Regions from separate parts of the Pseudomonas berkeleyensis genome, predicted to be linked through region 3. Evidence: predicted binding sites of a transcription regulator. Region 3 holds the regulator's gene; each other region holds the start of a gene.
What was found. Region 3 encodes sigma-54, which starts transcription at its own class of promoters, with help from an activator protein. Its sites were predicted from a motif close to ANTGGCATNNANNTTGCTNT; they were not measured.
Positions count from the first base shown of each region.

Region 1: glnK (P-II family nitrogen regulator) is a predicted target of sigma-54. The motif match lies at 831-850, and genes of this name have one in related genera.
Region 2: glnA (glutamate--ammonia ligase) is a predicted target of sigma-54. The motif match lies at 1,127-1,146, and genes of this name have one in related genera.

Region 1 covers NZ_CP059139.1:336,759-338,960, forward strand. The annotation lists gene HS968_RS01565 (YifB family Mg chelatase-like AAA ATPase) at 1-273, opposite strand, end outside; gene HS968_RS01570 (accessory factor UbiK family protein) at 381-638, opposite strand; gene glnK (P-II family nitrogen regulator) at 1,047-1,385, shown strand; gene HS968_RS01580 (ammonium transporter) at 1,430-2,202, shown strand, end outside.
Region 2 covers NZ_CP059139.1:5,013,742-5,015,943, reverse strand. The annotation lists gene glnA (glutamate--ammonia ligase) at 1-1,032, opposite strand, end outside; gene thiI (tRNA uracil 4-sulfurtransferase ThiI) at 1,362-2,202, shown strand, end outside.
Region 3 covers NZ_CP059139.1:4,603,684-4,605,885, reverse strand. The annotation lists gene HS968_RS21340 (RNA polymerase factor sigma-54) at 51-1,547, opposite strand; gene lptB (LPS export ABC transporter ATP-binding protein) at 1,684-2,202, opposite strand, start outside.

The DNA.
Region 1 (2,202 bases), 1.4 Mb from region 3:
GGCGAGGATGCCCAAGGCGATGGCGAGGTCGAAGCGACCGCCGTCTTTCGGCAGATCAGCCGGCGCCAGATTCAATGTGATGCGTTTGCTGGGAAACTCGAAAGCGGCATTGAGGATGGCGCTGCGCACGCGATCCTTGCTTTCCTTGACCGCCGTTTCCGGCAGGCCGACCAGCGTCAGGGATGGCAGGCCGTTGGCCAGGTGCGCTTCGACGGTAACGGCCGGTGCTTCGACGCCGACCTGGGCGCGGCTATGGACGATTGCCAGGGACATGATCACTCCTTGATCAAGTAGGGTGCAGTGCCTGTAGGAGCGGCTGGGCGGCATTCCGCTTCAGCCGCGAAGCCTGTTCGCGGCTGAAGCCGCTCCTACAACAAACCTTAGTCTGCTGCGGTGAGCTTGGCTTCCAGTTCGGCGACCTTGGCCTCCAGCGCCTCGAGGCGGGCGCGGGTGCGGGCCAGAACCACCATCTGGCTATCGAACTCATCCCGGCTGACCAGATCGAGTTTGCTGAAACCACTCTGCAGCAGGGCCTTGAACTGGGCTTCCAGTTCGGCGCGAGGAAGTGGGCTGTCGCCACTGAACAGGCGCGAGGCGTGGCTACTGAGGGTGTCGAGCAGAGCTTTGGGCGGGAGCATGGGTAGGTTCCAGATACAGACGGCGGGCAGTGTAGCACGCAGGCGAAAACCGAGGCCTGGCACTGCGGTGCACGGTTTTTGAGCGTGCGCGGATGGCTCGATGCACCAACTCTGTGCGTAGTTTCTATTATGAATGCTCGGTCACATCCTCGGCACCAGCGCAAAGTCCTGAAACATCAGGCTTTTGATGTAGCTGGCAAGCTTTCTGCTTAGCCCCTGGTGACGCATGCACCGATGCAGTACCGGTGCGTCAGGCGAAGCGTGGGGAGTGTTTCGCCAGGAGCGGTTGATGGATGTCGACCACGCCAGCTAGGGCGGTCGGTGCATTACAAAAGCCGGACACTGCGCTTAGACTTGTCGAGGGCTGAGAATTCCTGGGGCAAGTCAACCTAATACGGGAGAGAGTTCATGAAGCTAGTCACTGCCATCATCAAGCCGTTCAAGCTGGACGACGTCCGCGAGTCGCTGTCGGAAATCGGCGTGCAAGGCATCACCGTTACCGAAGTCAAAGGCTTCGGTCGCCAGAAAGGTCACACCGAGCTGTATCGCGGTGCTGAATACGTTGTCGACTTCCTGCCCAAGGTGAAGATCGACGTGGCCATCGCTGACGACCAACTGGATCGCGTCATCGAGGCCATCACCAAGGCTGCCAACACCGGCAAGATCGGTGACGGCAAGATTTTCGTGGTCAACCTGGAGCAGGCGATTCGCATCCGTACCGGCGAAACCGATACCGACGCGATCTAAGCCCAACGCCGCCCCACCCCCAGAATCGTCCCAGGAGTTAAATCATGACTCTGCGAAAAATCGCAGGGCTTGGAGCCCTTTTGTCTCTGCTTTCCCCCGGCCTAGCCATGGCTGAGGAAGCGACGCTGAATTCCGGTGACACAGCTTGGATGCTGACCGCCACCGCGCTGGTTCTGTTCATGACCATTCCGGGCCTGGCCCTGTTCTACGCTGGCATGGTGCGTTCCAAGAACGTCCTGTCGGTGATGATGCAGTGCTTCGCCATTACCGCTCTGATGAGCATCCTGTGGTTCGCCTACGGCTACAGCCTGGCCTTCGACACCACCGGAATGGAAGCTGGCGTCACCAACTTCAGTTCCTTCGTGGGCGGCCTGGGCAACATGTTCCTGGGTAATCTGACCAAGGAATCGTTGACGGCGGCGTTCCCGGAAAGCGTGTTCGTCACCTTCCAGATGACTTTCGCCATCATCACTCCGGCCCTGATCGTCGGCGCCTTCGCTGAGCGCATGAAGTTCTCCGCGATGCTGGTGTTCATGGCCGTCTGGTTCACCCTGGTCTATGCACCGATCGCCCACATGGTTTGGGGCGGCGATGGTGCTCTGATGTGGGACTGGGGCGTACTCGACTTCGCCGGTGGCACCGTGGTGCACATCAATGCCGGTATCGCCGGCCTGGTGGCCTGCATCATGCTCGGCAAGCGCAAGGGTTACCCGAGCGTGGCCATGGCGCCGCACAACCTCGGCTACACCCTGATCGGTGCTGCGATGCTGTGGGTCGGCTGGTTCGGCTTCAACGCCGGCTCCGCTGCAGCCGCTGA
Region 2 (2,202 bases), 410 kb from region 3:
ACGGATCGAGGCGGAGCGGTTGCGAGCCGAGTAGGCCAGCATGACCGGTGCTTCGAAGCCCGGAACCAGACGCTTGTAGGAGTTGGTCGACGGGTTGGTGAAGCCGTTCAGGGCCTTACCGTGCTTGATGATACCGCCGATGAAGTACAGAGCGGTTTCCGACAGACCGGCATAGCCTTCGCCAGCGAAGGTGTTCTTGCCGTCTTTGGAGATCGACATGTGCACGTGCATACCCGAACCGTTGTCGCCGTACAGCGGCTTCGGCATGAAGGTCGCGGTCTTGCCGTAGGCGTCGGCTACGTTGTGCACGCAGTACTTCAGGGTCTGAACTTCGTCAGCCTTGGCGACCAGGGTGTTGAACTTCACACCGATTTCGTTTTGGCCAGCGGTGGCCACTTCGTGGTGGTGAACTTCGACGACCAGACCCATTTCTTCCATGGCGTTGCACATGGCAGTACGGATTTCGTGGTCGTGGTCGCACGGCGGAACCGGGAAGTAACCGCCTTTGACGGCCGGACGGTGGCCTTTGTTGCCGCCTTCGATGTCGGCGTCGGTGTTCCAGGAACCTTGCTCGGAGAAGATCTTGAACATGGAACCGGAGATATCGGACTTGAACTTCACTTCGTCGAAGATGAAGAACTCAGGCTCCGGGCCGACGAATACGGTGTCACCGATACCGGTGGACTTCAGGAACTCTTCAGCGCGCTTGGCGATGGAGCGCGGGTCGCGATCGTAGCCTTGCATGGTGCTCGGCTCGATGATGTCGCAGACGATGATCAGGGTCGGCTCTTCGGTGAACGGATCCAGTACGGAGGTCTCGTCGACCGGCAGCAGGATCATGTCGGAGGCTTCGATGCCTTTCCAGCCATGGATGGACGAACCGTCGAACATCTTGCCGTGCTCGAAGAAGTCTTCGTCCAGGGCGTCACGGGCCGGCATGGTCACGTGGTGCTGCTTGCCCTTGGTGTCGGTGAAGCGCAGGTCTACCCACTTCACGTCGTGTTCTTTGATCAGTTGAACAGCCTTAGACATGTTGTCCTCCAGGTGGAAAAGGCTCTTATCGATAAGCCTTGAAGATGCGGTGAAGCCCGGCGGGATAGTCCTTCAGGGCGACCTGCCTCACAAGGGAGCAAATTGCATGCCAGTGCCCTGTAATGGGCAGAGTGCCCGAAACTCAGGCGTTCCGCTGCTTGCGGCGGTTTTTCAGGAGGATATTTGCACCATTAAGGTGCTGTTAAATGCGGGCGCGCATGTTTTTGGTGCGTAGAGCTGAGGTCGCAGTATTTTTGGTCAAAGCTTGAGCAATTTCCGCTATAATCCGCGCCCCTGTTTTTTCGTCCCGTCGAGCGGGCGCTCTATTCATGAAGCTGATCGTCAAAGTTTTCCCGGAAATCACCATCAAGAGCCGCCCGGTGCGCAAGCAGTTCATCCGCCAGTTGGGGAAGAACATTCGCTCCGTGCTGCGCGATCTCGACCCTGAGTTGAAGGTCACGGGTGTTTGGGACAACCTCGAGGTGGAAACGCTGGTCGACGATCCCAAGCTGCTCGCCGAAATGACCGAGCGCCTGCGCTGCACACCGGGCATCGGCCTGTTCCTCGAAGTGAACGAGTACCCGTTGGGCGACCTGGACGACATCACCGAACACTGCAAGCGTCATTACGCCGATCAGTTGCCGGGCAAGATCTTCGCCGTGCGCTGCAAACGTGGCGGTAAGCAGTCGTTCAGCTCCATGGATGTCGAGCGCCATGTCGGCAGCCGTCTGCGTCTGGAGTGCGGCGCCGCCGGCATCGACCTGAAGAAGCCGGAAGTCGAAGTGCGCATGGAGATTCGCGACCAGCGCCTGTTCGTCGTGCACCATCGCCATGAAGGTCTCGGCGGTTACCCGCTGGGCTCGCTGGAGCAGACCCTGGTCTTGATGAGCGGTGGCTTCGATTCCACCGTCGCCGCCTACCAGATGATGCGTCGCGGCCTGGTTACTCACTTCTGCTTCTTCAACCTCGGCGGCCGTGCCCACGAGTTGGGTGTAATGGAAGTGGCCCACTATCTATGGCAGAAGTTCGGTCGCTCGCAGCGCGTGCTGTTCGTCAGCGTGCCGTTTGAGGAAGTGGTCGGCGAGATCCTCGGTAAGGTCGATAACAGCCAGATGGGCGTTATTCTCAAACGCATGATGTTGCGCGCCGCTACCCGTGTTGCCGAGCGCC
Region 3 (2,202 bases):
AGAATCCGCCACCGGAACACGTTGGCTTGGAGGCAGGTCGCCTCCTTGGCCTACATCAGTCGCTTGCGTTCGCTGGAGGGCGCTATACCGAGGGATTCACGGTATTTGGCAACCGTCCTGCGGGCGACTTGGATGCCTTGTGCCTCCAGTAAACCAGCGATCTTGCTGTCGCTCAACGGCTTTTTCGCGTTTTCTGCTGCAACCAGTTTTTTGATGATCGCGCGGATCGCGGTGGACGAGCATTCACCGCCTTCGGAGGTGCTGACGTGGCTGGAGAAGAAATATTTCAGCTCGTAAATACCACGCGGGGTATGCATGAATTTCTGCGTGGTAACGCGTGAAATGGTCGACTCGTGCATGCCTACCGCTTCGGCGATGTCATGCAGTACCAGCGGTTTCATCGCCTCGTCGCCGTAGTCGAGGAAGCCGCGCTGGTGCTCGACGATCTGCGTGGCGACCTTCATCAGGGTTTCGTTGCGGCTCTGCAGGCTCTTGATGAACCAGCGTGCTTCCTGCAACTGGTTGCGCATGAAGGTGTTGTCGGCGCTGGAGTCGGCGCGTTTGACGAAGCCGGCATACTGCGGGTTGACGCGCAGGCGTGGCATGGCTTCCTGATTCAGCTCAACCAGCCAGCGGTCGTTGTGCTTGCGCACGATGACGTCCGGCACGACGTATTCCGGTTCGCTGGATTCGATCTGCGAACCCGGGCGTGGGTTGAGGCGCTGGATCAGGTCGATGACCTGCTTGAGCTCGTCTTCCTTGAGCTTCATGCGCCGCAGCAACTGGGCATAGTCACGGCTGCCGAGCACTTCCAGGTAGTCGCTGACCACCCGCTGGGTTTCGTTCAGCCACGGGGTGTTGGCAGGCAGCTGGCGCAGTTGCAGCAGCAGGCACTCACGCAGGTCGCGGGCACCGATGCCCGCTGGCTCGAACTGCTGGATGCGGTGCAGCACCACTTCCACTTCGTCGAGTTCGATATCCAGCTCGGGGTCGAAGGATTCGGTGACTTCCTCGAGGGTTTCCTCCAGGTAGCCATCGTTGTTGATGCAGTCGATCAGGGTGGCAGCGATCAGCCGATCCTTGTCCGACATGGGCGCCAGGTTGAGTTGCCAGAGCAGGTGGCTTTGCAGGCTTTCACCGCTGGAGGTGCGGGTGGTGAAATCCCACTCATCGTCGTCATTGCTCGGCAGGCTGCTGGCGCTGGTCTGGTAAATGTCTTCCCAGGCGGTATCGACCGGCAACTCGTTGGGAATACGCTCGCCCCAATCGCCTTCTTCCAGGTTGTCCACTGTCGGAGCGGTTTCCTGGTAACTCTCTTCCTTGCTCTGGGTAGCGGGCGTTGCGCTTTCGGCGCCGTCGGCCATCGGGTCGCTATTGTCGAAGTCGTCGCCTTCTTCCTGGCGCTCGAGCATGGGGTTGGACTCCAGCGCCTCCTGGATTTCCTGTTGCAGATCCAGGGTGGACAGTTGGAGGAGGCGGATAGCCTGTTGCAGCTGAGGGGTCATCGTCAGCTGCTGGCCCATCTTGAGGACTAGCGATGGTTTCATTGCAGACCTTAATTTACCGGCGAGTTACGCCTTCCACATCAGGGCGCCGAAGCGCCGCCAGGAAGCAAATTATATGCCTGATGTTGTCGATTTTGCCTAGGGGTTGCCATATTTCTGTAGTGAAATACTCGCAGACCTACAGGCGGAACTCGTGCCCCAGGTAAACCTCTTTCACCGTCTGGTTGGCGAGGATGGTCTCGGCATCGCCTTCGGCGATCAGTTGACCGTCGTTGACGATGTAAGCCGTTTCGCAGATATCCAGGGTTTCGCGCACATTGTGATCGGTGATCAGGATGCCGATGCCCTTGGTCTTGAGGTGATGGATGATCTGCTTGATGTCGCCCACGGAGATCGGGTCGACACCTGCGAAGGGTTCGTCGAGCAGGATGAACTTGGGATTGGTCGCCAGGGCGCGGGCGATTTCCACACGGCGGCGTTCACCGCCGGACAGGCTCATGCCGAGGCTATCGGCAATGTGGTGGATGTGGAATTCCTGCAGCAGGCTTTCCAACTCCGCCTGACGGCCGGCGCGATCAAGATCCTTGCGCGTCTCGAGAATGGCCATGATGTTGTCGGCCACCGAGAGCTTGCGGAAGATCGAGGCTTCCTGAGGCAGATAACCGATACCGGCACGAGCGCGGCCGTGCATCGGTTG